DNA from 3 places in the Planifilum fulgidum genome. Region 3 is predicted to be linked to each of the others. Evidence: predicted binding sites of a transcription regulator. Region 3 holds the regulator's gene; each other region holds the start of a gene.
The links. The regulator LexA, encoded in region 3, represses DNA repair genes until DNA is damaged. The targets are predictions, from matches to a motif close to CGAACATATGTTCG.
Positions count from the first base shown of each region.

Region 1: dinB (DNA polymerase IV) is a predicted target of LexA. The motif match lies at 6,978-6,991, and genes of this name have one in related genera.
Region 2: uvrB (excinuclease ABC subunit UvrB) is a predicted target of LexA. The motif match lies at 2,307-2,320, and genes of this name have one in related genera.

Region 1 covers NZ_FOOK01000002.1:23,411-35,126, reverse strand. The annotation lists gene BM063_RS01160 (WIAG-tail domain) at 1-516, shown strand, start outside; gene BM063_RS01155 (hypothetical protein) at 585-941, opposite strand; gene BM063_RS01150 (PHP domain-containing protein) at 1,097-1,939, shown strand; gene BM063_RS01145 (GNAT family N-acetyltransferase) at 1,913-2,377, opposite strand; partial or broken gene BM063_RS01140 (YjcG family protein) at 2,430-2,933, opposite strand; gene BM063_RS01135 (phosphatidylglycerophosphatase A family protein) at 3,152-3,697, shown strand; gene BM063_RS01130 (hypothetical protein) at 3,844-4,041, shown strand; tRNA gene BM063_RS01125 (tRNA-Met) at 4,109-4,184, shown strand; tRNA gene BM063_RS01120 (tRNA-Asp) at 4,222-4,298, shown strand; tRNA gene BM063_RS01115 (tRNA-Ile) at 4,305-4,380, shown strand; tRNA gene BM063_RS01110 (tRNA-Val) at 4,395-4,469, shown strand; gene BM063_RS01105 (peptidoglycan DD-metalloendopeptidase family protein) at 4,617-5,744, shown strand; gene dinB (DNA polymerase IV) at 5,746-6,963, opposite strand; gene BM063_RS01095 (DUF1885 family protein) at 7,138-7,560, opposite strand; gene BM063_RS01090 (hypothetical protein) at 7,781-8,242, shown strand; gene BM063_RS01085 (DUF3055 domain-containing protein) at 8,371-8,673, shown strand; gene BM063_RS01080 (GapA-binding peptide SR1P) at 8,898-9,020, shown strand; gene BM063_RS01075 (aminotransferase class I/II-fold pyridoxal phosphate-dependent enzyme) at 9,122-10,582, opposite strand; gene BM063_RS01070 (2-oxoacid:acceptor oxidoreductase subunit alpha) at 10,959-11,716, shown strand, end outside.
Region 2 covers NZ_FOOK01000029.1:8,729-20,444, reverse strand. The annotation lists gene uvrA (excinuclease ABC subunit UvrA) at 1-94, opposite strand, end outside; gene uvrB (excinuclease ABC subunit UvrB) at 99-2,081, opposite strand; gene BM063_RS13840 (VOC family protein) at 2,481-2,897, opposite strand; gene BM063_RS13830 (cation diffusion facilitator family transporter) at 3,254-4,177, opposite strand; gene BM063_RS13825 (ArsR/SmtB family transcription factor) at 4,272-4,580, opposite strand; gene BM063_RS13820 (undecaprenyl-diphosphate phosphatase) at 4,943-5,764, shown strand; gene BM063_RS13815 (hypothetical protein) at 5,860-6,228, shown strand; gene BM063_RS13810 (hypothetical protein) at 6,241-6,495, shown strand; gene BM063_RS13805 (S41 family peptidase) at 6,553-8,010, opposite strand; gene BM063_RS13800 (murein hydrolase activator EnvC family protein) at 8,343-9,428, opposite strand; gene BM063_RS13795 (murein hydrolase activator EnvC family protein) at 9,511-10,566, opposite strand; gene BM063_RS13790 (murein hydrolase activator EnvC family protein) at 10,615-11,716, opposite strand, start outside.
Region 3 covers NZ_FOOK01000017.1:284-9,152, forward strand. The annotation lists gene ilvA (threonine ammonia-lyase IlvA) at 43-1,314, opposite strand; gene lexA (transcriptional repressor LexA) at 1,524-2,144, opposite strand; gene BM063_RS10300 (LysM peptidoglycan-binding domain-containing protein) at 2,370-2,645, shown strand; gene BM063_RS10310 (quaternary amine ABC transporter ATP-binding protein) at 2,964-4,175, shown strand; gene BM063_RS18175 (ABC transporter permease/substrate binding protein) at 4,162-5,868, shown strand; gene BM063_RS10320 (acyl-CoA dehydrogenase family protein) at 6,512-7,651, shown strand; gene BM063_RS10325 (SCP2 sterol-binding domain-containing protein) at 7,743-8,108, shown strand; gene BM063_RS10330 (hypothetical protein) at 8,186-8,482, shown strand.

The DNA of each region.
Region 1 (11,716 bases), on a different contig from region 3:
ACCGGCGAAAAGATCGCGGACGGTTCCATCGGTCCGGAAAAGTTGAATTTCCCGGTTTTTTTCCCGCCGGTGATGCAGTGCGGAAACGCGCCCTTTTCGATCAGTGAGTCCGAACGGGAAACCGAAGTGGAGGTGCCGCTGGATTTCCCCTTTGCCCATGAGGGTTACGTGGTGGTGGCGATGACCGACCGATCCGGCTGCTGGGCGCTTCTCCGGGAAAGAAAAACGGAATCCTTCACCCTGGCCATACAACACGACGGAACCATCGAATCGCGGGTGGAGGGCACGGTTTTCTGGATCGGAATGGGGCGCCCCGATCCGGCCGCTGAGGAGCTGTCCCCCGGGGAAGCCGAACCGGCTTCAGCGACGGAGGAGGAGGAACGGGAACAGGTACCGGACGCGTTTCTGCTCAACGGAGATGCAAGGGAGATCTCCGAAGGCGCCTCTTCGGAAGAAGTCGTTTCCACGATTCAGTCGATCGCCCCGTCCGGCGATTCTGGGGAAGAGGAGGACTGACCGGCGGACAAAAGAAACCCTTTTTCCGCAAAGGCGGAAAAAGGGTTTTGTCTTGGAACGGAATGGGTTCAGCGGTAGGACGGAGTGCGCAGATAAGAGGCGATTTCGGCGATTTTTTCATTGGCGGCGGTCAATACGGAGGAGGGAATGGGCTGGTTCCGCAAGTGCCCCTTCATGCTCTTATTGCAGCGGATGGAAGGCGGACCCAATCGGAGCAGGGTTTCGTCGGAGGAACCAAGATCCGGATGGGGGGAATCGGTGGGGATGCGCAGACGGTAAACCGTTCCGGAGGCGACATCTTCGATCTGGATGTCATAAACGGGCGGATGCTGTCTCCGGCGAACAAACCCTTGAGACGTCAGCGTCTGATCGATCACCCGGCGGGGACAGACGATACCCGTGATGCGCTTGGCCAGTAACCGCATGTCGCTCCTCCTTCAGGCGATTGGTTTCCCTACCTTTTTCCCTTCCTGGACAAGGTTCAATCCCGTTTTTCACGAATTGCGGCAAATATGGAGACGACTATTTCAATTTATGCGTCCTTGGTTTACGATATGATCAGTGGAGAGGAGGGATTGCTGTGAACCGAGCCGATCTTCACACACACACCACGGCCTCCGACGGGCAATATTCGCCGGAGGAGCTGGTGCGCGCGGCCCGGGAAGCCGGGTTGGCCGCCGTCGCCGTGACGGATCACGACACGGTGGCCGGGGTGGAGCGAGCGATGAAGGCGGGGGCGAAATGGGGGGTCGATGTCATTCCCGGAGTGGAAATCAGCACCCTCGCGGAAGGAAAGGAAATCCACGTTTTGGGCTATTTTCCGGGGGAAATCGGCCGGGATTTCGCCGAGAAGCTTCGCTCGCTCCGGGAAGTCCGCCTAAAGCGGAATGAAATGATGGTGAACAAGTTGAGGGAGCTGGGGATTCCGATCACGATGGAGGAAGTGTTGGCCAAAAAGCGGGAACAGGCGCCGGAGGCGAACGTGGGTCGGCCCCACATCGCGGAAGTGCTGGTCGACAAAGGGATCGTGTCATCGATCGATGAAGCCTTCAAGCGCTTCCTGGGAAAAGGGGGAGCGGCCTACTGCACGCCGCGTCGCATCTCCCCCATCGAGGCCATCCGGTGGATCTCCGAGGCGGGGGGCGTTCCCGTTCTGGCCCACCCGGGAATTTATGGGGACGACGAACTGGTTGAGTCGCTCATCCGAAACGGTCTCGCGGGGCTGGAGGCTTATCACCCGGATCATGACCCGGAAGCGGAACGGCGTTATGAGGCCTTGGCCGAAAAACACCGGTTGATCGTTACCGGGGGGTCCGATTTTCACGGAGAACGCCACGGCATTCCCTATCACGGCCCTCTCGGAAGCCGCACCGTTGAAAGGGACCGGGTGGAAGCTTTACTTGCCCTGAAGCGGAGAGGTTGACTTTCCCGAAAGCCGCTTGGACATTTTCCGGTGAGGGATGCCCGCATCCATAAAGGGAGCGCCCTGAACCCGATATCCCAATTTTTCGTAAAAGGGAACCGCATGGTCTTGGGAGTGAAGGACGATTTCCGAAACCCCCGATTCGGCGGCGTGGCGTTCGACCGTTTCCATCAGCGCGCGGCCGATTCCTCGCCCGCGGTAACGGGGGAGGACGGCCACCCTTTCCACTTTGGCCACCTTTGGAGCGATGAGGCGAAAGCGGGCGGTGCCCACCGCGGCGTCCGAAACATAAGCTAGAAAATGGGTGGCGGTTTCATCCCACTCATCCTGCTCCAGCGATTCGGGAACCTGCTGTTCCCTGACGAATACGTCCCGTCGCAGGGCGAGGGCGGCGTTTTTTTCCTCTTCCTTTTTCGCCGTGATGACCCGGATCTCCATGTTGCCCGTCCTCCCCGCATGGTCTTTCCCCGAGGGAAGGATCAGTTTTTCCCCTGAGCAGGAAGCTTTGATAGACGGTCCAGGACTCGTTTTCCAGTTGATACAGCAGGTGAAAGCGATCGACGAGGCTCGTCAGATCGAATTTCTTCAACCGCAGGCTGCCGTAGATGTCGTGCAGCTCATCGTCGGACAGCTCCTGTCCGATGGTAAGGTGCGGGGTGTAGTCGAACCGGCTTTTGTGGTAGATGGGGTCCGAATTGATTTTTTCGTGGAGTCTGGTCACCGGTTCGTTGTCGGTCAACGCCAAGTAAATCACGTTGGTGATGGGATGGAAGGTGCTGACCTTGTGGAAATGAATGGTGAAAGGAGCGGTTTCTGCGGCGACCCTTTCCAGATGTTCCACGACTTCAGGCAATTTTTCCTCTTCCAGTTCAAAGGCTTCCTTCAGGGTGATGTGCGGTTGGATCAGCGTGTAGCGGGGATCATACCGTTTCCGGAACGAGTTGGCCACATCTTGCACCTTTTTTTGCGGAAAAATGGCGATTCCGTATTTCATGGGATTCCTCCTTTATGTGAAAGGATTATGCCGAAAAAAATTGTCGGGGACAAAGGCGCCGGGGCCCCTCAGCCGTTTCTGGCTTTCAGGGCAGTCTTCGACAGAAAAAAGGCAATCATTTTTATTATACCTCGGCAATTCGGCGGGATAAAGATCCGGATGGATTGAAACATATCCGATCCGAATTGTGGTATCATGGAGGGAAAGGAGTGAATGGGATGGAAAAAAGACGCGTTCACAGCCGGGAAGTGAAGGAGGCCGCCTTGAGGCGGCTGAGAGAACGGGGAGTGACGATCGAGGAGATTGCCGAGATCGTTTACCGGATGCAGGCTCCCTATTGCGAGACTTTGACGCTGGATCATTGCATCGAGAGCGTGCTGGCGGTCCTGGAGAAAAGGGAGATCCAGCATGCGATTCTCGTCGGGATCGAATTGGATCAATTGGCGGAAAAAAAGGCATTGTCCGAACCCCTTCAATCGCTCGTCGAAGGGGATGAGGGACTGTTTGGCTGCGATGAAACCCTGGCCCTGGGTTCGGTTTTCGGTTACGGCAGCATTGCCGTCACCACCTTCGGCCATCTGGACAAACACAAGATCGGGGTCATCGGTAGGTTGGACACCAAGAAGAACGGGAAAGTCCACACGTTTTTGGACGACTTGGTGGCCAGCATCGCCGCTTCGGCTTCCAGCCGCTTGGCCCACCGGCTGAGGGATGAGGAGGAGCAGCTGGAGGCGGAGGAGTTGAGGGACAGAAGCGCTGGCTGATCGGACCCAAGACCGCCGGGGCGGGAAAAACGGAGCGAATGCGTTTCATTAAAGCGCAAGGGACCGGGCGGCATGAAACCGGCATCGGGTAGACACACTATTTTGTGGAGAAAGCGGATTTCGTTCATCCCGAAGGAGTGGAGACCATGAGCTGCTGGATTTACTGGGCCAAATTGTACGATTCCCGCTTTCAAGCCCGATGTCTGGCCGCGCGGATGACGGAGGACTGGTGGGTTTACGGATACGACAGTCCGGCGGAGGTGGAGGTTTTCCGCTCCAAGGGCGGGCGCTACGGGGTCCGTTACATCTGGCGCAAGGATGAAAAAGGAAGCAAAAAAAATTAAAAAAACCCCTTGCATTATTCGTTCACATGGTGTATATTTATAGCTGTCCTTCACTTGAAGTCTTCGGCGCGGGGTGGAGCAGTCGGTAGCTCGTCGGGCTCATAACCCGAAGGTCGCAGGTTCAAGTCCTGCCCCCGCAACCAAATGCATGGGAGAAGCGGGCGATCAGCCCGTTCCCGCGGAGCTGTGGTGTAGAGGCCTAACATGCCTGCCTGTCACGCAGGAGATCGCGGGTTCGAATCCCGTCAGCTCCGCCAGGATGTGGGCCTATAGCTCAGTTGGTAGAGCGGTCGGCTCATAACCGATTGGTCACAGGTTCGAGTCCTGTTGGGCCCACCATGATCCACCGTTTTGGGCAGTTAGCTCAGAGGGAGAGCGCTTCCTTGACACGGAAGAGGCCATAGGTTCGAGTCCTATACTGCCCACCATCAAAAAGCACCTCGCTTGCGAGGTGCTTTTGCTTTTTTTCTTTTCGCGCGCCTTTCCGCATTCCGTTTTCTGGAAAGGAGATTTCTGGTCGGCGCATCCGGACTGTGTTAAAATGAGAGGGATAAAACTCGGGTAAGGAGATCCCCATGGGCAAACCTAGTTTACTCGTCGCGGTGGCGATTCTCGTTGTTTTTTTGTGGCTGTTTGTTCCGTTTAATCTCTTGAATCAGCACCTGCCGTGGCATCGCGAACCGGTGAAGCCGCAAGAGCAGACGGCTTCCCCTCCTCCCCGCCCGGAGAAGCCGGAAAAGGAGGAAAGGCTGTCCGCCAAGGTGGAGGTTCCCTTCCGGAAGGAAGAGGGAATTGTCACCTTCCGGCTGTCCGACCTGAAGGAGAAGCTGCGAATCGATTACGAGTATGATGCCCGGGAAGGGGTTCTCACGATTCGCCAGGGCAAGGTCCAACTGACCATGTTGAGGGAAGCGCCCGTGCTGAGCCGTAACGGCGTTTATCTTCCCGTGGAGGCATATCCCATTATCCGCAAGGGAGAGATACGGATCCCCGCCGTCGTGGTGGAGGAAGGGTTGGGAAGGCAGGTGGAAATCCGCGAAGACCGCGCCCTCATCGAACAAAACGCCTCGGTTCCGGCCATGGCGGAAACCGGGCGGCGGGAAATCCCCAAGGGGGACGCCCGCGCTTTGATCGATTACCTGTCTTTTCTGGACACTCCGATTCAGGGCGCCCGGGTGAGCACGAAGGATTCCCACCTTCCCGGCGCTCCCCGCCCCTACCGGAACGGAGTTCATGAGGGGCTGGATTATTTCAGCTGGACCAGCGGGATTTCCATCGATTCCCGGACGCCGGTGCTTGCGGTGGCGGACGGGGTGGTTGTCCGCGCCGACCACGACTATCAGGAGATGTCGGAGGCGGAGCGGAACCGCTATCTTTCGATCGGCGTTCAAAACGAGGGACAGACGCCGCAATACATCCTCGACAAGATGCGGGGACGGTCCGTATGGATCCAGCACGAAAAGGGGGTTCTCTCCCGGTATTGCCACCTGAGCAGCATTCAGGGCGACATCACCGTCGGAAAAAGGGTGAAAAAGGGAGAAGTCATCGGTTATGTGGGGAACTCGGGCACCAGCGACGGGGTGAAACGCAGCAATGCGGGGATGCACCTCCACCTGGACCTGCTCATTTACGGCGAGTGGCTTTGGGAGGGCTTCACCCCCGCGGAGCGCCGCCACATTCTCCAAAGCGTCCTGGACCGGTAGATCAGATGCGGTGTCCTCCGATTTTGCCGGCCCGGTCGACGAAGACGCTGGCTCCGGTGAGGGAGCGGGCCCAGAAGATGCTGGTCGTTCCGAACCGGTTGCGGATGGCGTCGATGGCCTCCGCCAACCGCTGCTCTCTTTCCCGCTTTCCGAACAGGTCCATTTGCATCATCCGGTCGGAGGACAGGTTGCTCAAGGTGATTCCGATCAGGCGGACGGGCCGGTGATCCCAGTGGCGCCGGAGGAGGATCACCGCCGCTTCAAACATCTTCCGGCCGATGTTCGTGGGTTCGGAAAGGGTGAGGGAGCGGTGGACGGAACCAAAATCGAAGCTCCGGAGGGTGAGGGAGACCGTCCGGCCCGTATAGCCGGCTTTGCGGGCCCGGGAGGCCACTTCCTCCGCCAGTTCGCGCAGGACGGTCCGAAGGTCGCTCTCCCGCGTGTAATCCCGCGGCAGGGTGAATTGATGACCGATGGACCGGTTTTTATCCAGGCTGCGGGGATCGACCGGACTGGGATCGATGCCCCGGGCCGAGCAGTGCAGAACCCGGCCGATGATGCCGAAGCGCTGCTCGAGCCTGGCGGGATCCGCCTGGGCCAGATCTCCGATGGTGCGGATGCCCATTCGCTGCAGGTGTCGGGAGATTCGCGGACCGACGCCGAACAGCCGGACGACCGGAAGGGGCCACAGCCGCTCGGGGACGTCTTGTTCCGTCAGGACGGTGAGCCCGTCCGGCTTTTTCATTTCTGCGGCCATTTTGGCCAACAGTTTGTTGGGGCCCACCCCGATGGAACAGCGAATTCCCGTCTCCCGCAGGATTCGTTCCTTGATGCGGCGAGCCGCCTGGATTCCGTCTCCGAACAGCTTTTCGCATCCGGTGAGTTCCACAAAGGCTTCATCGACGGAAAACGGCTCCACAAGCGGGGAAAACTGGTGCAGAATGTCCACGATCTGCGATGACACGCGAAGATAGGTGGCCATGCGGGGAGGAACCAGCTCGGCCGGGGGGCAAAGCCGCTTCGCCTCGAATACGGGCATTCCGGTTTCCACTCCGTAGGCCTTTGCTTCGTAGGAAGCGGCCAGCACGATGCCGTGCCTCCGGGAAGGGTCGCCGCACACGATGACCGGACGGTTTCGCAAGGAAGGATTGAAGGCCTGCTCCACACTGGCGTAAAAGGCGTTCATATCCGCCAACAGAACGGTTCGCCTTCGCGCCATGCCCCGCACACCTCCGAACAAGTGTTCCTATTATAGGATACCCGCTTTTGGCACCGATGAGAAGAGGAAGATTTTGCAGGTGGAGGCGCGGGTTTGGGTGACCGAACAGTCTGAAAAAAAAGAAGCGACGGGCGACGGCCCGTCGGCGGGGAAGCGGCGGAAGGGTTTTTCGGGTCATTTTCGGGGGTAAAAATACATAATCCGGCCGTTAAACAGGCGAAGCTCCCCCTGGAACGCCTTGGCGAGGTAGCGGCAAAATTCATTGGCCTTTGACTTGTCCCCGTGGGTGGCGCCGGGAGGAAGGAGGATCTGGATGGTGTGGTGGCCTCCTTTTTCGGCGGCTTCCTGCTTGACGCCGATGATCAGGCCGCGGTACATCTTGGGATCTTTCCCCTTGAGGATCAGCCAGCTGTTTCCGTTTTCCGTCCGCTCCTCCATCGTATAGGGAAAGGCGGCCTCCTCGTAAGACCAGCCCAGCTGGCGTCCGGTGCGGGAAGCCATGTCCACGTACCGCTCCAATCGCTCCTTGACGTCCTCCAGGGAGACCTCCGTCTGCGTCGAATTTTCCACCAACCGAATCCATGCGCGGTTGTCCATGTTTTCCACCTCTGGTTTGTTGAAAAGTCCCGTGATGTTTCGGGCCCGAAGCCCCATTTCATCTTAACACTTGGATGGATTCCTTTACAATCGGGACGGGTATGGAATGTAAGAGGGGCCATCAGGGGACGGTTTCAATCATAAGAATGTTGGGAAAATGCGTTGTTTGAACGCCCGGCAAGTGGTACACTGATAAAACATCCGGAGGAGTCGATGGGGGATGGATCCGATGCGCAAGGCGGACCTCATGGATGAAATCCGATCGAAGATCGGTGTCATGGCGGACAAGCTGGACGGGGACATTGAGGCATTGTACCGCTACGTGATCGAAACCCTGTATGAGCACGTCCCCGCGTATCGCTACGTCGGCATCTACCTCACCCGGGGACATGAGTTTGTCCGTTTTCATTATGCCGGTTACAGTTCACACCCTCCCGTCATCCGCTTTGGACAGGGATTGCACAGTTTGACGGCAGCCCGAGGCAGACTGGTCCGGGAACGGGTCGGCCGGAGGACGGAGGTGTTGGTGCCCTTCTACAAGGGGCATCATCTGATCGGGGAATTGGTCGTCATCGGGGAGCCGGAGGACGACATCGACGGGGAAGATCTCGCTTTGTTCCGCGAAATCGCCTCCCTGCTGGAGGCGAAGGTGAAGGAATGCAACTCTTCACAAAATGATTGAGTGTTTGGACGTACGAAAAATGGGGTAAAGGAATGAGACGTGTATTTCCTTGGATGAGCCGATAAAACCAAACAGGAAAGCGAGGGTGATTCGGGGAGAAGAAAACTCAAGCAGAAGGGGGATCGAACATGAGCCACTACGAGCGCCTGTACGATGAGTCCGAAAAGGTGAAGGTCCGTTTCGTGGGCTTTGTGTCCGACCACGGGCGTTACGATTTCGGGATCATCTATACCAAGATGTTTTTCGGAAAACCCCTGGTGGTTTGCATGCAGACCGGGCGGTCGTCGCTCCTTTCCCAGGAAGACGCGGAAAATCTGGAGTATCTCCAGCGGGTGTACAATCTGCGGACCCGCGAGGAGGCGGAGGAACTGTCCGTTTTCTTCCGCACCAATCTTCCGGCGCTTACGATGGAATCCGAATCGGAAATATGAGGGAGCCGGGTGAATCGCTTCCCCCGCCGGATCGGACGGGCGCGGTGTCCGGAAGGGGACTGTGCCAGCGGCTGGGTGAATCGATTCACCCTTTTTTTGCTTTTTACAGGAGATATGGTCTCAATTGACCCCATATTGACCTATATGGTATAACTTATTATACTATAAGTGTCATATCAATTGAAGCGCTTTCAATCAAAGCTCGGGAGAGGAGACGAAGTGCGATGGAAGTGATCGTCTGCCAAAGCTGTGATGAGATCATCGATTACCTGGATGCGGAAAAGACCGGAGTTTTGTACGGAAAGTGCCCGGGATGCAAGGAAGAGGCTTCGCGGGAGAAGCGGTGAAGCTTGTATCCTTCAAGGAGACAAAACGGCCATTTTCGAATAAAAAAACCCGGTCCGCAGGGGACGCGGGTCGAACCCCAAAAGGGGTTTTTTTATTTGTTCTATTCGTCGATGACGCGGATCATCCGGATCTCCGGGTCCTCCGGTCCCTGGACCGGGAGTCCCACCCGCATGTGTTCCCGGATATAGTTGATGTTGGTCTGGGTGATTCGCTCTCCCGGGAGAAGAACCGGAATGCCGGGGGGATAGATCATGATGAATTCGGCGATGATTCTTCCGGCGGATTCGTCGAAGGGAACCGTGGTGGTTTTCGCGTAAAAGGCTTCCCGCGGGGAAAGGACCAGTTCGGGGATGTCCGGCAAACGGATGTGGATCCGGTTCTTTCGGTCCTCCGTGTAATACTCCCTGGAAAGCTCCGTGAGCGCTTGGACCAGCGTATCGATCGTCTCCGGGGTGTCCCCCGGGGTGATGATGCAGAGAATGTTGTAGAGATCGCTCAATTCCACTTCGATGTTCCAGCGGCTCCTGAGCCACTTTTCCGCGTCGTATCCGGTGATTCCCAGCCCTTTCAGGTGAATGGTCAATTTGGTTTCATCCAGGTCGTAGACGGCGTCGCTCCCCAAAATTTCCCTTCCGACACAAGTGAGGCCGGGAATGGCATTGATCCGTTCCCGGGCCCAAGCGGCAAGAGAGAGGGTCCGGTCCAGCATTTCCCTCCCCCGCGTGGCCAATTGTCGTCGGGCGGCATCGAGGGATGCCAAAAGGAGATACGACGTGGAAGTGGTGGTCAGCATGCTGATGATCGACTGCACGCGCCGGGGGTTGACCCGCTGAGACCGTACATTGAGGATGGAGCTTTGCGTGAGCGATCCTCCCAGCTTGTGCATGCTGGTGGCCGCCATGTCCGCTCCGGCCTGCATGGCGGACAGGGGCAGCCGTTCGTGAAAGTGGGTGTGGACCCCGTGGGCTTCATCCACCAGGACGGGAATGTTCCACCGGTGGACCGTGCGGACGATTTCCGCCAGATTTCCGGCGATTCCGTAGTAAGTCGGATTGATGAGAAGGACCGCTTTGGCATCCGGATGATTCCGCAGGGCCCGTTCCACGTCCTGAACGGTGACGCCGTGGGCGATTCCCAGCTGCTCGTCCATCACCGGATGAACAAACACGGGATGTCCCCCGGCCAAAATGATGGCGGACAATACGGACTTGTGCGCGTTTCGCGGCACGATGATTTTGTCGCCGGGTTCACAGACGGAAAGAACCATCGTCATGATCGCTCCGCTGGTGCCCTGGACGGAAAAGAAGGTGTGATCCGCCCCGAAGGCCTCCGCCGCGAGCTTTTGCGCCTCCTGGATGGGGCCGTGGGGATGATGCAAATCGTCCAGCGGAGCGATGTTGATCAGATCGATGGACAGCGCGCGCTCTCCCATGAAGTCGCGAAACTCCGGATCCATCCCCTGTCCCTTTTTGTGACCGGGAATGTGGAATTGAAGGGGGTTTCTTGCCGCGTGTTCCTTCAGCCGCGTAAACAGTGGTGTGCGTTGTTGCCGGTTGTTCAAGGGTGTTTCCGCCTGCCTTTCCAGAATTAACGACAATAAGTATAGCAGATGCCCGGGGAGATCAAAAGGGGATATTTGGCTCGGCAGGCGACGGTAAAATCCACCTCTTGCGCGGAATCTCGGGTCATCATCCGGCCGGAATTTCGAATGTTTTTGCAGGGATGTTTCGGGGAAAGAAACATGATGTAACACCTCTTTGGCATTGATTGAGACAGTTTCCCCGGTTCGGGAAAAATGAGTCGGGTTCCTTTCCGTCCCGGTTGAAAAAAATGCGTTATTTCGATAAGCTTAGCTTGACAGGGAGCGGCTGAAACCGCTGTCCGCCGAAAAGCGGAGGTCTGTTATATATCAAAGTGGGAGGAAGGTGAAACAGACCATGACAGAATTGACCTGGAAAGTGGGCGGCGCCCAGGGGGAGGGAATCGACAGCACCGGCGAGATTTTCGCCATGGCGCTGAACAGGCGGGGACATTACGTCTTTGCGTATCGTCACTTCATGTCCCTGATCAAAGGAGGACACACCAACTACAAGGTTCGCGTCTCTCCCCGGAAGACGGGATATCATGGAGACGGATTGGACATTTTGATCGCTTTCGATCAGCGGACAGTGGATGAAAACGGCTGGGAGCTGAACGAAGGGGCGGCTCTCATTTACGACTCGAGCCGGATTCGGTCCCTCAAGGTCCCGGAGGGCAAAGACATCCGCCTCTGTCCGGTTCCGGTGACGGAGATGGCCAAGGAAGTGGGCAGCCCGATCATGAAAAACATGATCGCTTGCGGCGTGTCCGCCGGTCTGGTCGGTCTTTCGCCGGACGCCTTCGATTCGTTGATCGAGGATCGCTTCGGCAAGAAAGGGGAGCAGGTGGTCGCCAAGAACAAGGAGGCCGTGAAAAAGGGGTATGACTATGCCCTCGCCCATTTCGGCCAGCTGAAGAAGCTGCCGGATCCGGAACCCGAAGAAGACGGGGGAGGCCATCTGTTCCTTTCCGGGAACGAGGCCGTCGCCTTGGGAGCGCTGGCTGCCGGATGCCGTTTTCTGGCCGCTTACCCGATCACGCCCGCGACGGAGATCATGTATGCGGCGCTGGCCCATTTCCCCCGGTTCGGCGGAAAAGTGATTCAGGCGGAGGATGA
Region 2 (11,716 bases), on a different contig from region 3:
TCAAAACGACCAACTTGTCCCGGGGAATGGTGACGTCGATCCCCTTCAGATTGTGCACCCGCGCGCCGCGAATGACGATATTTTCCCGTGCCATCGGTTCAAGCTCCTTCCGCCTTCAGCTCGATGATCATGTCCCGGAGCTCGGCGGCCCGCTCGAACTCCAGTTTCCGCGCCGCTTCCTTCATTTCCTTTTCGAGTTGGCTGATCAGCTGGCGGCGCTCCTTTTTGCCCATGCTGCGCACATCCAGGACTTTTCCGTAGGGGGCCTTCTCCTCCGCCACCTTGGTGGCTTCGATCACCTCGCGCACCGCCTTGCGGACGGTCTGCGGCGTGATGCCGTGCTTCTCATTGTAGGCCTGCTGGATCCGGCGCCGCCGCTCCGTCTCGTCGATGGCCTTGCGCATCGAATCGGTGATCGTGTCCGCGTACATGATCACCTCGCCATTGGCGTTGCGGGCGGCCCGCCCGATGGTCTGGATGAGGGAGCGCTCGGCCCGGAGAAAGCCTTCCTTGTCCGCATCCAGGATGGCCACCAGGGAAACTTCCGGCAAGTCCAACCCTTCCCGGAGGAGGTTGATCCCGACGAGCACGTCAAATTCGCCCAGCCGGAGATCCCGCAGAATCTGCATCCGCTCGATGGTCTTGATGTCCGAATGGAGGTAGCGGACGCGGATGCCCATTTCCTTGAGGTAATCGGTCAGGTCTTCCGCCATCTTCTTGGTCAGGGTGGTGATCAACACCCGCTCGTCCCGCTCGACGCGCTTGCGGATTTCGCCGATCAGGTCGTCGATCTGACCCCGGGTCGGGCGGACGTGCACCTTGGGATCCAGAAGCCCCGTCGGACGAATGATCTGCTCCACCACATCCGGCGCCTTCTCCAGCTCATAGGGCCCGGGAGTGGCGGAAACAAAGATAACCTGGTTGATCCGTTCCTCAAACTCCTCGAAGCGCAGGGGACGGTTGTCCAGGGCCGAGGGCAGGCGGAAACCGTGCTCCACCAGCACTTCCTTCCGGGAGCGGTCCCCGTTGTACATGGCGTGCAGCTGCGGGATGGTCACGTGGGACTCGTCGATGATCATCAGGTAGTCATCGGGGAAATAATCCAGCAGGGTGTAGGGGGGTTCCCCCGGCTTTTTGCCCACCAGGTGGCGGGAGTAGTTCTCGATCCCGGAACAGAACCCCATCTCCCGCATCATCTCCATGTCGTAGCGGGTCCGCTGCTCCAGCCGCTGCGCCTCCAGCAGCTTGCCCTGATCGCGCAGTTCCTTCAGCCGCTCCTCCAGCTCCGCTTCAATGTCCCGGAGGGCGCGGGCCATCACGTCGGGGGCGGTGACATAGTGGGAGGCGGGAAAGATGGCGACATGCTCCCGATCCCCGATAATTTCCCCCGTCAGCACGTCGATTTCCCGAATCCGCTCGATTTCATCGCCGAAAAACTCCACCCGGACCGCCTGCTCGCTCCGGGCCACCGGAAAGATCTCCAAAACGTCCCCGCGGACCCGGAAGGTCCCCCGAGTAAAATTGATGTCGTTGCGGGTGTACTGGATATCCACCAGCTTGCGCAGGATCTCGTTCCGCTCCCGCTCCATTCCGACCCGGAGGGAAAGCACCTGATCCCGGTACTCCTCCGGCGAACCCAGGCCGTAAATGCAGGACACGCTGGCGACGATGATCACATCCCGCCGCTCGAACAGGGCACTGGTCGCCGAGTGGCGCAGCTTGTCGATCTCGTCGTTGATCGACGCGTCCTTCTCGATGTAAGTATCCGTCTGCGGGACATAGGCTTCCGGTTGATAATAGTCGTAGTAGCTGACGAAATACTCCACCGCGTTGTGGGGGAAAAACTCCTTCAGCTCTCCGCACAGTTGGGCCGCCAGCGTCTTGTTGTGGGCGATCACCAGGGTCGGCTTGTTGACCCGGGCGATCGTGTGCGCGATCGTGAAAGTCTTCCCGGTTCCGGTCGCACCCAGGAGCGTCTGGTACCGCTTCCCGCTGAGCACCCCTCGGGTGAGCTCCTCAATCGCTTTGGGCTGGTCTCCCCGGGGTTCGAATTCGGACACCAGGCGAAAGCGCTGCTCCATCCCCGATCACCTCGAACTCATCATCTTATTCATTATATCACAGTTGCGGGACGGGCTTTTCGGTTCCATAATTTGACGGATATTCTTCTCTTCATTATCCCCTTGAAAAAACGCCTTTCAACAGGGGAGGCCGATTCCCGCACAAGGAAAGACCGTCGGGACGTTCGGCCGCCGTTTCGCTTTGCAAAATCCCTGCATTCATCTTAACAGATTTTCCATCGGAAAAGAACGCATGTTCGTGATTTCTGAAGACGAGGCCCCCCCAAGGGGAAGGACCGGATCCGCGCAGCGGAACCGGCGCTCGCCGGGAAACCGCCGGGGAACCGACAAAAAGACCCGCCATCGGGCGGGTCCCGGACCCACATTTGTCCGTGGATGAACAAAGGATTTGATGACCGCCTATGATGACGGTTCAAATTGAATGGGTTCGTTGATTTCGATGAGATGGCCGTCCGGATCTCTGAAATGGGCGACCCGAATCCCCCAGTCTTTCCGGTCGTGCGGTTCGTCAATGAACTGCACTCCCTTTTCCTTAAGGGATTGATATTGTTCGTCCACGCTTTCGACGCGAAAAATCAGGCACAGCTTGTCCATCGAATCGGAATCGAGGGGCAAATTGTCGGTGCCGATCGCTTTCGCCATGTGGGTGCGGGCAAACAGGGCGATGACGGCCCCTTCGCCCGTTTTGAAATCGGCGTACATCGACTTCTCGTCTCCCCAACCCACTTCAAAACCGAGTACATCGCGATAAAACCGAAAACACTCCTCATAATTTTTCACCAGCAGGCGGACATGCGTAAATTTCAGACAAACCACTCCTTCTTTGTTGAATGAAGAAGAACATCGATCCGCACATATATTCGACAGTCGAACGCATGTTCCCTTCCCCGGGAACAAAAAACTCCGTTCCGTCCCCGGGACCCGCTGAAATGACCTGGTGAAGCTTCCCGGATTTCGGATGATCGCCCGGGAAGGAGTTGAAAAATCCACGGCTGCCCCCGGCGGAGAAAGCCCGCTGCCGGAAACCGGCTTCCACTCCCCTTATTTCTCCCTCGACGTCCGCCGGAACGAGAAAAAAGCCACCCCGGAGGGGTGGATCGGCGGAAACCTCTTTGATTAAGGCCCCGCACGAGAGAAATCCCGAGGCGGCTCCATTTTTTCAGGGGCTTCCTTCACACCTCCATCTCCGGATGCTGGAGCTGGGACTTCTCCACCTGGATCGTCGTGTGCCGGATCTGGAACTTCTCCTCGATGCGGCGGATCGCCTCCTGTAGGATCGTCTGGCAGTCGCAATCGTCTTCGATCAGCAGGTGGCAGCTCAGCGAATCCAGCCCGGAGGTGATTGTCCAAATGTGCAAATCGTGCACATCCCGCACCCCCGGAATCGATCGAAGCGTCCTTCCCACTTCTTCATGATCGATCGTCGCCGGAGTTCCTTCCATCAGGATGTGCGTGGCCTGGTTGAGGATGCCCCATGCGCTTTTCAGGATCAGCAGCGCCACCAGTACGCTGACGAGGGGATCCGCCCAATACCAGGAAAACAGGAGCATCGCAATTCCTCCGATGATCGCCCCCGCCGACCCCAGGGCATCTCCGATCACATGGAGGTATGCGCTCCGCAGATTCACATTCCCCTCTACGTCCCCCTTGTGCACGAGGAACCAGGCGCTGGCCAGATTGGCCAGAAGGCCGACGGCGGCGATGGCCACCATCGCTTCGCCGGCCACCCGGGGCGGTTCCAGAAACCGCTCGACGGCCTCCCACACGATGAATCCCGCAATGATGAACAGCGTCGCGCCGTTGAAGAGGGCGGCGAGTATCTCAAAACGGTAAAAGCCGTATGTTTTTCGGGGTGAAGGGGGTTTGAGGGCGAACCACATGGCCGCCAGGCTCAGGGCGAGGGACCCGGCGTCGCTCAGCATGTGTCCGGCATCCGACAGCAGCGCCAGGCTGTTGGTGATCAATCCCCCGAAAAACTCCAAAAGCATGATTCCGACGGTGATGCTCAGGGCGATGACCAGTCCCTTTTTGTTCTCCTCCCGCCGGTGGCGGGCCTCAAGGTGGCCGTGTCCGTGATGATGGTGGTGATGATGCATGATGGACCTCCTTTAAGTGAAGGTGTGTCGGATGCCGGTCGAGAAGGGACCGACGGCATCGGCGAAGGGCCGTCGCCACTGACCGCCGGCACGCCTAGTCGTGCTGGACGTGCCGGATGGTCTGGAGCAGCATATGGATGACATGATCATCATCGCAGGAGTAATAAAAGGTGTGCCCCTCCCGGCGGTATTTCACGAGCCGCAGGGTGCGCAGCAGGGACAATTGGTGGGAAACGGCGGACTGGGACAAATCCAGCATCTCCGCCACCCGGGTCACCGAGCATTCCCCCCGGGACAGCAGATAAAGAATCCGGATCCGCGTCGGATCGGCCAAGGCTTTGAACAGCCTTGAGACTTCCTCCACCGTTTCCGGGGACAGGACGCTCTGCTCTTGGGCCGCCACTTTCCTCGCCCCTTTCTTTTATATATGAACACATGCGCATATAAGTTATTAACATTCTACCACAACGGTGTTATGCTTGTAACATCCAAATCCGGCCGGCGGGGAATGAGGGGGCGCAAGGTTTTCCTTGCCGCGGAGAATCGAAACGTGTTTCTTTCGGCCCGCGACAACATTTTTTCACCGTGCCGTCGAATCTCTCCACCCCTGACATCCGTTATCTCATGAAGGCGGGGGCCGACGGCGGCATCCGGTGCCGCGCAGGATTGATGCGGAAGAGATTATGCTCCGATATCTTGGCGATCCCGGTCTGCGATGCGCAGCGGACACAGCATGCACAGCCATCAAACGTTGGAGGGGATATCGTGGAGTTTTGGACGGAGATCCTCAAGTTTTTGTTTCTCGGATTGTTGCAAGGTTTCACCGAACCCATCCCCGTCTCTTCGAGCGGACACCTGATGCTCGCCCAGCACTTTCTGGGCGTTTCCGTCGAGGGGCACAAGCAGTTGGCCTTCGCCGTGCTGGTCAATTTTGCTTCCCTTTTGGCCGTGCTGTTGATCTACCGGCAGGATTTGCACCGCCTCGCCACCCGAACCCTCCGCTACCTCAAGGAGCGGAACCCCGGCGATGAAGGGGAGGCCCGGTTTGTCCTGTACATCGTGGTGGGTACGATTCCCGCGGCGGTGCTCGGCCTTCTGTTCAACGATCTGATCGAATCCTGGCTGACCGGCGTGACCGTCGTCGGGATCACCCTGATTATCACGGGATGCGCCCTGTGGGTGATCCGCAACCTGAAGGGAAAGAAGATGGACGGCGATCTGCGATTGGGCGACGCCCTGATCGTCGGCTTTGCGCAGGCTCTCGCCCTGATCCCGGGAATCAGCCGTTCCGGAGCCACGATCGTGGCCGGCATGCTGCGGGGAATGAACCAGGAAACCGCCCTCCGCTACTCGTTCATGCTTTACATCCCCGTCAGTCTGGGAGGTATCGTGTTGGAGGGGGATGACATCCTCCACGCGGTCACCGACGGAAAAACGCTTCTGCTCTACATCGTCGCCTTCATCGCCACCTTTGCCACCAGTTATTTTGCGCTGAAGTGGTTCATGAATGTGATGAGGCACGGCAATCTCAAGGTATTCTATATTTACTGCTTCATCGTGGGTTCCCTCGTCGTTCTCTTCGGTTGAACGCGGATGGGAAAGGGCGGGATCCGGCGCCCTGCGGCGCCCCGCCTTTTTTCGCCCGGACACGTCATCATCATGAAGGGGGAGAGAGTCGGTTCATGAACGTCCGTCACCTTCGGTGGTTTGCACCCTTTCTCGCCCTGATCCTGCTGCTTGCCGCCTGCACCGCTCCGGCCGTCGACGAGAAACCCCAATTCGCCAGCGAAAAACATCTGGACGATCATTACGTCAAACACGTGATCCGTCAGAAGGAATTTGGAAATATATCCAAGGAAGAGTATTTGCGCCGGGCCCAGGAACTGGTCACCTCCGAACCGGGGGGCGACATCCTGGTGAAACGGCGTTCCAACGGCGACCGGCTCTTCTACAATCAAAGAACCAATGAGTTCGCCGTGTTGACCGAAGACGGCATCATCCGCACCTTTTTCAAACCGAGGGATGGCATCGATTATTTCCGCAGGCAATGAGGAGGCGACGCCATGGCTCACCTCTGTCCCGTATGCGGCTTTGACGGATTGGAGGAACCTCCCTACGACGCGATGGGCAATCCATCCCATGAGATCTGCAGCTGTTGCGGCTTTGAATTCGGATTTGACGACCAAAGCCAGGGGGACAGCTTTTCGGACTACCGGAAAAAGTGGCTGGCTGAAGGGGCCAACTGGTTCGACCCGGCGCGCAAGCCCGAAAACTGGTCCCTGAAGGAGCAATTGCGACGAATCGGAGTGGAGCGGTGAAAGTCCACAAACGAACCCCCACACCCTGCCGGGTGTGGGGGTTTTCGGTTCGCGGAATCACTTCATTTGTTTCTTCAACACATCGATGGCCACCTGGAGCTGAATGTCGCTCTCGGGGTCGCGCAGCAACTCCAGAAACTCTTCCTGCAGCTTCAGCGCGGTTTTTTGATCCAATTGCCCGGTCACCGGAAGTTTGTTGGTTTTCTGGAATGCCTTGACGGCCAGTTCCGTCTGTTCGCTGAAATATCCGTCGGTTCGGCCCGGGGGATAGCCCATGCCCTCCAGGATCAGTTGCAGATTCCGCACCTCGGCGGAGGCCATGTCCCGCTTCAGGGGTTTTTCCGGCATCGGCGGGGTGGCGCGGGCATAAGCCGGGGGTTTGGCGGTCACATCGGGTTTGAGTCCCTTGGTTCCCCCCTTCTGGTCGATCCAGTTCCCCTTGGGCGTGAGCCATTTGGCCATGGTCAGCTTCAGGTTGCTGCCGTCGTTGAAATCTTTCGCGGTCTGCACCGTCCCTTTCCCGAAGGTGGTTTGGCCGACGAGGGTGTATCCCCCCGACTCCTTCAGCGCGGCGGCCAGAATTTCCGAGGCGCTGGCGCTTCCCTTGTCGATCAGCACAACGATGGGATAGGGCTTCGGCTCCTTCCGCTTCGACTTGTACTCCACCCGATGGCCCCGTTTGTCCTCGGTGAACATGATCGGCTTCTCGCCGGGAATCAGATCTTCGGCGATTTCCAACACCGCCGGCAACAAACCGCCCGGATTGCCCCGCAGATCGATGATCAGACCCTTCATCCCCCGGCCTTCCAACTCCTCCAGGGCTTCGGCGAAGTCTTTGGCCGTATCCTCCGCAAACTGGCTGATCTCAATTTTTCCGATGCCGTCCTTCAGCATCTGCGCATCGACAGTTTCAATCGGGATCTCATCGCGGATCACCGTGATGTGCAGTATCTCCGAATGGCCCGGCCGGACCACTTCCAGCTTCGCCTTCGTTCCCTTGGGGCCGCGGATTTTCATCACCGCTTCATTGAGGCTCATCCCCTCCAGGCTGACGCCGTTCACCTTGATCACCTGGTCTTCCGGACGAAGGCCCGCCTTTTCGGCCGGAGATCCCTTGAAGGGGGCCACGATGGTGACCCGCCCGTTCTTCATCGTCACCTCCGCCCCGATCCCCTCAAAGGAAGATTCGAGGGTGGAGTGAAACTGCTTTGCCGTCTCGGGATCCATGTAGACGGAATAGGGATCATCCAGGGCTTCCACCATCCCGCTGATCGCCCCGTCGATCAATTTTTGGTCATCTACGTCCCGGATGTATTCCTGCTTGATCATCCTGTACGCCCGCTGCAACTTTTGCAGGCCATCCTCCAGACCGTCCCCCTGTTTGGAGGCCGGAATGCTTACGGGAAGGATCGATGCGATCGAATCGCTCGCGCCGAACGCCGCAGCCGTCAGCAAGCTGCTGCACAAAACGGAGAAGACGATGAGAAGCGCCACCGTGCGACCGCGGATATACATGAAAACACCACCCTTTAAACCGCCTGTTACGGTTGGAGATGAGGGAACATCCAAAACGGAGCGTTTCAATGGAAACAGGGTGCGGGCATCACTCCGGCTTTATTTCCTCGGAACGAAAGGCCCTCCGATTTTTGAAACACTTCTTCGAAAACGCCGCCGATCCCGATGTAATTCCAGTATACGTTCCCCCCGGGCAGACAAGAACCGGCAAGGTAAAAGGTCCCGTCCACCCGATTTGTTTCGTCCTTATAGCAACACTCTAGCAAAACAGCCTTTGGAACACAAGGGAACCAAAAAAGGAAAAGGCCGGAATCGGCCCTTAAAATCCCCTTTTACTTTTTGAGATACGACATCGGATTGACCGCTTGACCGTTTTTGCCGATCCGCACTTCAAAATGCAGGTGATTTCCCGTGGACATGCCGTAGCTTCCGATTCCCGAAATATGTTGTCCCCGCTTCACCTCGTCCCCAGGCTGGACGCGCACCTGGTGCGGATAGCTGTGGGCATACCAAGTATACAGGGGCGTTCCGTCCTTGTTTCCGTGATAGATGACGATGATCCAGCCGTAACCCACGCTCGAACGGCTTTCCACCACCACGCCGGAGGCGGCGGCGTAAATCGGGGTGTTGTAGCTCCCCCCGATATCGATGCCGGAGTGCATTCGGTATCCGCCTCTCACCGGATGGGATCTCATCCCGAAAGTGGAAGTCACCCGTTTGCTGGCAGACGGCCATGACAGCGGACCGCCCTCATAGGGGAAAGACAGCTGGTTATTTTGGATCAGCCTCAAGTTGATGCGCCGAATCTCCGCCTCCTTGATGGACTCCAGGCTTTCCAGTTCGGCGAGCTCTCCCTTTTTCTCCTTCACGGCTTGGAGCATCTCTTTATAGGCCTTTTCCGCATCGGCCGCGACTTTTTCCTGTTCCTTGCGAAGGGCCTGCAGCTGTTTCACCTGTTTTTCCTTTTTCTCGCGCAGACGCGCGTAACTGTCAAACAGGCTGTGGTCCCGTTTGGCGATCAGCCGGATCGATTCGAAACGGGCGAGAAACTCCCCGAAGGATTTGGATTCCAGCAAGGAAACCATGTAACCGACTTCGCCCTGCTGGTACAGCTTGCGGATCCGGTTTTTGAAAATTTTCTTGTACTTTTCCTCTTCCTTCTTTATCTCTTCCATGTTTTCTTCGATCACGGCGATTTCCTTGTCGATCCGGATCATTTCCTTTTCCGCTTTTCGAATCGCATCCCGGTTATTTTTGATGTCTTCGTCCAGCTTGTCCAGATCCTTCTTGATGGAGCTTTTGTCCTCCTGGATTTTTTCCAGCTCTTGTTTCACCCGATCCTTCTCGTTGGCGTGCACCAGACCCGCCGTCGTGATCGTGAGACAAACGGCGAGGATCACCGTGAATACCTGCTTCATGATACTCTCCCCACTGTCGGTTTGCCGTTTCATCGAGCCTTCACCCCTGCGCGGAACACCGGGACGCCCCGAACGCTTGGACTCAGTAGTAGTTCATCGGATTTTGCGGGCTGCCGTTTTTGCGCACTTCGAAATGCAGGTGGGGACCGGTGGATCGTCCGTTGTTTCCGATGGAGGCGATGCGCTGTCCCTTGCTGACGCGTTGGCCGGTCGACACCAGGACGGTGCTGCTGTACATGTGGCCGTAGACGGTGGTCAATCCGCTGCCGTGGTCGATGACGATCACCCAGCCATAGCCGCTGGCGGGGCGGCTTTCCTTGACGATTCCGGATGCGGCGGCGTAGATCGGGTCGCCCAGGTTTCCGTCGATGTCAATCCCGTAGTGATATCTGCCACCCCGAGGTCCGTAGGGGGAGTTGATCCTCCGGCTGTTGGCGGGCCATGCCAAGGGCCCCCCGCCATAGGCGAAGTTGCCCGTATTGGAGGTGAGGTAGGTGATGCGTTGGATCTCCGCTTCCTTCAGCTCTTCCTCGTGCTCCAGCTTGGCCAGCTCCTTCTCGTGTTTCTTCATCGTGCTGGCCAGTTTGTCGTATTTCTTCTTCACTTTATCGCGCTTCTCTTTCTGTTCCTCCTGCAGCGCCGTCAGCTTCCGCTTCTCGCTCTCGAATTTTTCCTTGGTTTTGAAGTAGCCCTCCAGCACCGAGTGATCCTGTTTCACCAAGAGGCGCAGGGCCTCGAACTTGTCGAGGAACTCCCGGAAGGAATCGGCCTCCAGAAGCGCCGTCATGTACCCCATTTCACCCCTCTGGTACATCCGGCGAATCCGGTTTTTGAAGAGCTCCTCCCGCTTCCCGAGCTGATCCTTCAGAAGGTCCAATTCCTTTTCGATCTTGTCGATCTTTTTCTCGGTGTCGTACAGGTCCTTCTCCAGCTCGTTCAATGTCTTTTTCTGCTTTTCGATGTCCTTTTTCACTTTTTCCAGTTTTTCTTGAACATCCTTTTTATCCTTCCGGATATTCTTCAATTCCTCTTTCGCCTTTTCCACCTTGTTGTCAGCCCATACCCAGCCGTCGGGCAGAGGGGTGGTGATCAGTGCCAGGCTGAAAACAAGCAGGATGGTCAACCACGTCCGCTTCATTCCATCCTCTCCCCGGTTTCACATTCTGTTCGCCAGACGAAGATTCGCTCAACGGAAATAGGGTTTCGGGTCCACGGTGCGGCCATCCTTGATGACCTCCAGGTGAAGATGGGGACCGGTCGACTGCCCGTTGTTCCCCACCGCCGCGATGATCTGCCCCCGTTTTACGGACTGGCCGACACGGACGGTCACGTCCTGCGGGTAAACATGGGCGTAGAGGGTGGACAGCCCTCCGTGATCGATGACCACAATGTAGCCGTAACCGCTGGCGGGGCGCGATTCAATCACCTTCCCCTCCGCCACGGCCCGGATCGGCGTTCCGAGCGGCGCGCCGATGTCGATCCCTTCGTGCAGCTTGTACGCGCCCGTCACGGGATTCCGCCGATAGCCGTATTCGGAGGTGAGGATTCCCCCCTTTACCGGCCAGAGAAATTTGCCGTCCTTTGCTTCGGAGTGCCCGCCCTTTTCCCTTTCGGCGGATTCCTTCGTTTTCCGGGCGATCAACCGATGGAGTTCCTGCCGTTCCCGCTCGTTGATCTCCTCCAGGTGCTCCTGCCGCCTTTCCAGGTCGGCCAGCTGCTTTTCATACTGCTTGTACTCTTTGACCAAACGCTTATGCAGCCGCCCGGCTTCCTCCGCCAGCCGCTTCCGTTCCTCCAGATCCCGTTCGATCGAAGCCTTTTCCGCTTCCACCCGCTTTTGATCCTCTCTGTGGGCATCCAGAAGCTTTTGATCCGCCCGGATCAGCTTCCGGACCAGATCGAGCCGGGTCAAAAAATCCCCGAAGGAATCGGAGTCCAAAAGGGTTTCCAGATAAAACATCTCCCCCCGCTGGTACAGGAAGCGGAGCCGGTTTTTCAACAGGACCTCCCGTTCCTCGATCCGCTTCTCCAACTCCCGCAGGCGCCGCTCGCTCTTCTTCAATTTCTGTTCGGTCCGGTACACCTGTTCATTCAGCGTCGTCAGGCGGCTCTTCATGTCATTCAACTGCTTCATCAATTCCTGCTTTTCCTCAAGGGTCAGCTTTTTTTCCCTTTCAATCTGGAGGATTTGTCTGTCCCGCTCCTTGATGGCCTCTTTTTTCTCCTCGATGTCCGCCTCCTTCGTTTCGGCGAACGCCGCGGGCAGCGCCGCAGAGAGGAAGAGCAGG
Region 3 (8,869 bases):
AGGGAGGGCGATGGCCCTCCCCTTTTTTCTTTTTTGGACGGATCATATCAGCAGGTGGAAAAGCTGGGGATCCTTGTTGATTTCAATATAGGGGAAACCCTTTTTGTTCATGCGTTCGATCAGCGAAGCGTAATCCTCCCGGTTTTTCAGCTCGATTCCAACCAGGGCCGGGCCGTTGTCCTTGTTGTTCTTTTTGGTGTACTCGAACCGGGTGATATCGTCATTCTCCCCGAGCACGTCGTCCAGAAATTCGCGCAGGGCGCCGGCCCGCTGCGGGAAATTGATGATGAAATAGTGTTTGAGCCCTTCGTGAATCAGCGAGCGCTCCTTGATTTCCTGCATCCGGTCGATGTCGTTGTTTCCGCCGCTGATGATGCAGACCACGTTCTTTCCCCGGATCTGTTCCCGGAAAAAGTCGAGGGCGGACACGGGGAGCGCCCCCGCCGGTTCGACAACGATGGCGTGTTGGTTGTACAAATTCAGGATGGTGGTGCACACTTTTCCTTCCGGCACGGCAATCACGTCATCCACGTTTTCCCGGCAGATCCTGAAGGTCAGATTGCCCACCTGCTTGACCGCCGCCCCGTCCACAAAGGGTTCGATCTCCTCCAATTTCACCACGCGCCCCTGTTTCAGCGACTCCCGCATGCTTTGGGCGCCGGCGGGTTCCACCCCGATCACCTTGGTCTCCGGGTACACGCTTTTGATATAGGAGCTGACGCCGGCGATCAGCCCGCCGCCGCCGACGGTGACAAACACATAATCCGGGGGCTGTTTCAGGTCATTGAGGATTTCGATCCCGATGGTGCCCTGCCCGACGATGGTGCGGTAATCGTCAAAGGGGTGGATGAAGGCCATTTGGTGCTTCTTGACATAGTCCATGGCCCGCTGGAAGGAATCGTCGAAGGTATCGCCGGTCAGGATCACTTCCACATATTCGCCGCCGTAATGTTTGACCTGATGGATCTTTTGCCGCGGTGTCGTGGTCGGCATGAATATCTTTCCGGGAATCCCGAGGTGGCGGCAGGAGTAGGCCACCCCCTGGGCGTGGTTTCCCGCGCTGGCACAGACCACCCCCTTCTTCCGCTCTTCCTCGGGAAGGCTGCAAATGGTGTTATAGGCGCCCCGAATTTTGAAGGAACGGACGGTTTGCAGGTCTTCCCGCTTCAAATGGACGTCGCAACCGTATTTCTCGGACAGGAGGCGGTTATATTCAAGGGGAGTGTGCACGCAGACTTTTTTCAGCCTCTGGCTGGCAATGAGAATATCCTCGATTTTGACGTGATCGACCTGATCGGCGCGCGTTTGGTCCAAAGTTTTTCCCATCCCACCTCATCCTTTTGCATTTTAATGTTTATTTGATTTTATAGCGCACCGGACACCCGGATGTCCAGCGTTTTCCGGAAGGGCCTAAACGTGACGGGCGGTTTCGTTTCAGCGCCGCCACGCGTCGAAAACAACAAACAACAATTAAAAAAACCTCGCGGATTTCGCGAGGATCATGCGGCGGATCGGCGGCGCCCTCAATGGATGCGGCGGATGAGCCCCACCACTTTGCCGAGGATGGTCACCTGGGGAAGCAGAATGGGCTCCATGAGGTCATTTTCCGGTTGAAGGCGGACATAATCCTTTTCCTTGTAAAAGCGCTTCACGGTGGCCTCTTCATCCGGGGTCATGGCCACGACGATGTCGCCGTTGTCCGCGGTGGGCTGTTGCCGGACGATGACGTAGTCCTTGTCGAAGATGCCGGCATTGATCATGCTGTCCCCCTGTACGGAAAGGATGAAATGCTTGCCGTTGCCCACCATTTTTTTGGGAAGGGGAATGTATTCCTCAATGTTTTCCACGGCGGTGATCGGTTCTCCGGCAGTCACCTTCCCGACCAGCGGAACCATCACCGTGTCGGTTTCCGGGCGGCGTTCCTTCGTCGGGCGATCCAAAATCTCAATGGCCCTCGGCTTGGTCGGATCGCGCCGGATGAATCCCTTTTTTTCCAGGCGGGACAAATGGCCGTGAACGGTCGAACTGGAGGCGAGCCCCACCGCTTCGCCGATTTCCCGGACGGAGGGAGGGTAACCCTTTTCCTCCACCTCTTTTTTTATGTAATCCAGAATCGCCTGTTGCCGGGGAGACAGTTTGGACATGCGCTCATCTCCTTTCTCGGACACAGGTCAGCACCGCCCTGCGGCAAATTAGGCCCCGAAAACCCATATCCGCTGAATTCCTCCCATTTTTCAGTATACATGAAAGGCAAACAAAACACAAACATGAGTTCGGAGAACGCCTTGACAGAACGCGTGTTCTGTAATATGCTTGGTTCAAAGGTAATTATTTGAAATGAACATCCGGCGCCGACGGAGGGGGAAGGGATGAAGCGGAGGGGAACGGCTCTTATCGGAATCCTTTGTTTTCTGTTGATGATTGCGGTCGCCTGGGGAGGCCGGGCGGCCGGCGACGGTCCGGAGCCGACGGTGGATGTTCGCGTCGAGCCCGGTGACACGCTGTGGAGTCTGGCCCGGAGGCATGCGGATGATTCCGTCGACATCCGGGAACTGATCAGCGATATACGACGGATCAATCAGCTGGAGGATGCCGTGATCCATCCCGGCCAGACACTGAAAATCCCTGTCCGCAAAGGGGAGTGACCGCCGTTTCCTTTGAGCGCGTTTGTTTGCCGGCCGGCCGTTACCATGCGGAAAACGTACGAAACCGGAGGATTTCTGAAGATCGCGGCTCCCATTTTTTCTTTTCATTTTTCATCTGGATAGGATCTTTCAGCCTCTGTGTCATCGCTTTTGACGGGCCGCCTTCCGATTTTATAAAATAAATGCAGGTCCTTTGGAAACCGCATTTTTTTATTTTTTCCGGGAGTGTCGGGATGCTTTCGGAGAGGGGCTCCTGAGGGTTCGCCTCTTGTGCCGCCCCATATTATCTGAATTTTCTAAAAGAAAGGGGGTCGTTTCTTGCCGAAAATCGAAGTGAGAAACCTCACCAAAATTTTTGGGCGCCATCCCTTGCGGGGATTGGCGCTGTTGAAGCAAGGCAAAAGCAAAGAAGAAATATTCAGGGAGACGGGGATGACCGTCGGGGTCAACCGGGCTTCCTTTTCGGTGGAGAGCGGAGAAGTTTTCGTGATCATGGGTCTGTCCGGAAGCGGCAAATCCACTCTGGTCCGGCTGTTGAACCGGCTTATTGAACCGACGGAAGGAACGGTGCTCGTCGACGGGGACGACGTGACGAAGATGAGCGCCGATGAGCTTAGGCAAATGCGCAGGACCAAGATGGGAATGGTCTTTCAGCGGTTTGCCCTGTTTCCCCACAAGAGCGTCCGCGAAAATGTGGAATACGGCCTGGAAGTGCAGGGGGTGCCCAAGCGGGAACGCAGGGAAAAAGCTCTCCAGTCCCTGGAGCTGGTGGGTCTGAGGGATTACGCCGACCAGTTGCCGGACCAACTTTCCGGCGGGATGCAACAGCGGGTGGGCCTGGCCCGGGCCCTGGCCACCGATCCGGACATTTTGCTGATGGATGAAGCCTTCAGCGCCCTCGATCCCTTGATCCGCAAGGAAATGCAGGATGAGATGATGGAGCTTCAGTCCACCATGAACAAGACGATCGTTTTTATCACCCACGATTTGGACGAGGCGTTGCGCATCGGCGACCGCATCGCCCTGATGAAAGACGGATCGATCGTCCAGATCGGGACGCCGGAGGAGATCCTGACCAATCCGGCCAACGAATACGTGGAAAAATTTGTGGAAGACGTCAACATCACCAAGGTGCTGACGGCCGGCTCCGTCATGAAGCGGCCGGAGGTGTTGGTCCTGGGCAAAGAAGGGCCCCGGGTGGCTCTGAAACGGATGAGGGAAAGGGGCCTTTCCGGGCTGATGGTGGTTGACCGGACCCGGAAACTGGTCGGAATCCTGACCGCGGAGGCGGCGCGAAGCCTGTTGGATGAGAAGAGCGATCGAAGCATGGAAGATGTGTTGGTGAGAGACGTCGTTATGGCGCACAAGGATACGCCCGTGAGCGAGCTCTTGCCCAAAATGGCCGAAAAGCAGTTTTCTCATCCGGCGGCGGTCATCGACGATCAGGGCAAACTGCGCGGAGTGGTGGTGCAAGGCGCCATCTTTGCCGCCCTGGCCGGAAACGGGGTGAAACAGGATGAACCTTCCTAAGCTTCCCCTGGACCGGTGGGTGGACAAAGCCGTCCGATGGCTCCAGGATCACTTTGCCGCCCTGTTTGACTGGATTTCGTCCGGGATTCAGCCGCTTGTCGCCTTTTTCCAGTCCCTTTTCACCGCGTTGCCCCCGGTGCCGACCGCCGTGCTCATCGCCGCCTTGGCGCTGTTGGCGAGCCGGCTGTCGGTGTCGCTGTTCACCCTGTTCGGTCTGCTTTTGATTTACAATCTGGGTTATTGGAACGAGGCGGCCGAAACCATCTCCCTGGTGCTGACCGCGACCACCCTTTCCGTCGTCGTCGGGGTTCCCCTGGGCATTGTGGCCGCCAAAAGCCGGAGGGCGCAAAACCTCCTCACTCCGATTTTGGACTTCATGCAGACAATGCCCGCCTTCGTCTATCTGATTCCGGCCGTGTTCTTCTTCGCCCTGGGGGCCGTGCCGGGAGTGATCGCTTCGGTCATCTTTGCAATGCCCCCGACCATTCGCCTCACCAGCCTCGGAATCCGTCAAGTGTCCGGCGACTTGATTGAGGCGGCGGAAGCCTTCGGCTCGACGCCCGCCCAGAAACTCTTCAAGGTGCAACTTCCCCTGGCCAAGTCGACGATCATGGCCGGAATCAACCAGACGATCATGCTTTCCCTGTCCATGGTCGTCATCGCTTCCATGATCGGGGCCGGCGGATTGGGCACCGTCGTGCTGCAGGCGATCACCCGCCTGGAGGTCGGAAAGGGCTTTGAAGGCGGATTGTCCATTGTGATCATCGCCATCATCCTGGATCGGATCACCCAAAGCTTGGCCCGGGACAGGAAACGGACACCCGTCCGGGAAAAAGGGAAAAAAGGGCGATGGAAAGCGGGATTGGCGATCCTGATCGTTCTTACGATGGTCGGCGCCGCCCTGGCGCAACATTCGGTGACAAACCAGCAAACCGTCACCCTGACCTATGTGAACTGGGAGTCGGAAGTGGCCAGCACCTATGTGTTGAAACACGTTCTGGAAGAGGAAGGCTTTCACGTGGAATTGAAGGAAGTGGATGCCGGCCCGATGTTCGCCGCGGTGGCCAGCGGGGATGCGGACGGCACGACGGCGGCTTGGCTGCCCGTGACCCACAAGGATTACATGGCGGAATACAAGGACCGGGTGGTTGATTTGGGCCCCAATCTGGAAGGAACCCGGGTCGGTCTGGTGGTGCCGGAGTATGTGGAGGCGGACTCCATCGAGGATCTGAAGAGCCGGGCGGAGGAGTTTGACAACCGGATCATCGGCATCGAAGCCGGGGCCGGCGTGGTCCAACTCGCGGAAAAAGCGATTGAAGATTACGGTCTGGACATGGAACTGGTGACCAGCTCCAGCGCGGCCATGACCGCGTCCCTCGAAAAGGCGTACCGGGCGAAGGAGCCGATCGTGGTCACCGGTTGGAAGCCTCACTGGAAATTTGCCAAGATGAAATTGAAGTTCCTGGAGGACACGAAGAAAACCTTCGGGGAAACGGAAAACATTCACACCCTGGTCCGGAAGGGATTGAAAGAGGACAATCCGAAGGCCTACCGGATCATGGACCGGTTCCGCTGGACTGCTCAGGACATGGAAGAAGTGATGCTGATGATCCAGGAAGGAAAGACGCCGGAGGAAGCCGCGGCCCACTGGGTGGAAAATCATCCGGACAAGGTGAAGGAGTGGACGAAGTAGAAGAAACCACCGCCAACAGGCGGTGGTTTTTTGCCGGATCCCTCAGGCGGGCGGCGGGATGTGCCACCCTTTTCCCGATCTCCCTGGTTTCTGCGTTTTTCCGGCCGGAGCGTTTTCCGCCTTTTTCTTGGAAACAGCCAGAGGCGCACCTCCTCCGGCAAATCGCTTGGAAGGGCTTCGACTTGATCGACGGTTTTCATCGAATAATGACATTGAACAAATACCAACCAACCGGTCATCGCTGGATGGGATGCGCGCTTCCAGACCGTTGTCCATGCTCATGCGGACCAGGAAGCGGGGGATACAAGGCGGGGCAATTCCGCTGTTTTCTTCCCGTTTCCTCTCTCGCCTCGCTAAAAAGCCGGATCATTCCCCGCCCATCGCCCCGGCGGGGGCGATGGGCGGATTCTCTCTTTTTCAAATGATCTCACTTCTTGCACTTGACGGAACGCCCGACATCGTTCTACAATATTAACGAGTACCCTCCGGTACTGACCGGAGCGGATTTTTCCCGCATCATTGGCTGCGAAGCGGGGAAAGAGGGTGCTGGTGCGGGAACCTTTTCTTTTGCCGGGTCCGGTACCAGTACGTATCAGTATCTATCCGGAGGTGGGCCTTGTTGAAGACGAAAGCCATGAGCGGCCTGAGCTTTCAGCTGTCTGAAGAACAGGAAGAGCTGCGAAAATGGGCCCGGGGATTTGCCGAGAAGGAAATCCGGCCCGTCGCGGCGGAGTACGACGAAAAGGAAGAGTTTCCGTATGAAGTGCTCAAGAAGGCGGCAAAGGTCGGCCTGACCAACTATATGGCCCCCGAGGAGTACGGCGGAGGCGGGCTGACGAGCGTCATGGCCGCTTGCCTGATCCTCGAGGAGCTTTACTGGGGCTGCGCCGGAATCGCCACCTCCCTCTCGGCCGCCGGTTTGGCGGGGCTTCCCATCTATTACATGGGAAATGAAGAGCAGAAGAAAAAATGGATTCCTTATCTGTGCGATCCGGAAAACCCGCGCCTGGGCGCGATGGCATTGACGGAACCGGGGGCGGGGTCCGATGTGAAGGCGATTCAGACGCGCGCGGTCCGCGACGGGGATGAATGGGTGATCAACGGGCGGAAGTGTTTTATCACCAACGGAGGCATTGCCGATCTGTACGTGGTGTTCGCCAAGACCGATCCCGATGCCGGCTACCACGGCGTATCCGCCTTTATCGTCCCCGGGGACACGCCGGGACTTTACGGGGGCAAAAAAGAGCGGAAAATGGGGATTCGCGCCTCCCACACCGGCGACGTGATCTTCGACAATGTGCGGGTGCCCCATGAAAACTTGCTCGGCGAAGAGAACATGGCCTTTTTCGGCGCGATGAAGATGCTGGAGTATTCCCGTCCGGCGGTGGCGGCGGGAGCGGTCGGCGTGGCCCGGGCGGCCTATGAATACGCGCTGGAGTACGCAAAGCAGCGGGTCCAATTCGGCCGTCCCATCTTCAAAAATCAGGCGATTTCCTTCATGCTGGCCGACATGAAGACCAAGATCGACGCCGCCCGCCTTTTGACCTGGCGCGCGGCGGAATTGGCCGACCGGGGAGAATCCTGCGCCGTGGAGGGCAGCATGGCCAAGGCCTTTGCGGCGGAGGTCGCGATGGAAGTGACGACCAATGCCGTTCAGATCCTCGGCGGCTACGGTTACATGCGGGACTATCCGGTGGAGAAGTGGATGCGGGACGCCAAGATTTTGTCCATCTACGAAGGCACGACGCAAATCCAGAAAAAGGTGATCGCCGCGGGATTGTGACGATTGCCGCATCTTTGAACTTGTAAAACCCTCGGTGTTGTAGTACTGTTATAGCGAACATCATATGAAAACAGACGAAAGGGGAAAGAAAATGGGTAAAGATTTGAAAGACTACACTCTGGATGAAATATTCCAAAAGGTGGAAGAAGTTTTGAACAAGGAGCCCGGACCGACCCAGGGGATTCAAGCGGTCTACCAGTACGAAATCAGCGGCGAAGGAGGAGGCACTTACCAGCTCCACCTGTCCGACGGAAAGGCGAAGGTGGAGAAGGGCGAGGCGGCAAATGCCGACTGCACGCTGCAGATGTCCCTGGACGACTTCCGGGATCTGCTCCTGGGCAATCTGAACGGAACCGCCGCCTTCATGGCCGGCAAGCTGAAAGTGAAAGGAAACCTCGGGCTGGCGATGAAAATGGAAAACGTGCTGCGTCAGTATGATGTGAAGCAGTATATTTGATCCTTGCAAGATAATCAAGAAATCAGCCACTTCGCATGCCGAAGTGGCTGACTGTTTTTATGGGTGCAAAAACCCGCATGAATGCATCCGCCATCGGCAGGATCTCCACCCCCCGTCCGATCAGGCGTCCCTTCGGAAAGGGTTGCATCGATTCGATCATCCTCGGGGAACCTTCCGATCTTCGCTTCGTCGGCGAACAGAAGGGGGCGGACTGGACACTGAAAAGCGAGGGGACCGACGAGCCGATCGAGGTGACCAAGAAAGGGGACCAAATCGAGCTCGTCCGGAGCGAAAACCGGGAAACATTGTCCGAACGTCCCGGGACCATCTCCTGTTGCTCCGGGAGGCGGCCGGATCGGCATCCGCCCGAATGACATCGGCTCCAGCTTGGGCGGGAATCGCCGTTCCCCGATGGAGAAGAACGTCGATCTAGCCACGGTCACTGTGATGTAACCGATCGTCGCGTATGTTGGATTGACAGCGGACGTCACCAATCCGATCCTTCGTTTGGGGAGAAGGCGAGTTGTCACCAGGGCGGATCATGCGTAAAATGCCGCAATTCCTTAAACGTCAGCTGGCTTGCCTCGGTGCCCCCTCCCGCTTGCGCTCTAACCCGCATCACCGCCTCGATAAAAGCGGCTTCTCCCATCTCGGCGTGGAAAATCATCCGGACAAGGTGAAGGAGTGGACGAAGTAGAAGAAACCACCGCCTGTTGGCGGTGGTTTTTTGTCGGATCCCTCAGGCGGGGCGGCGGGATGTG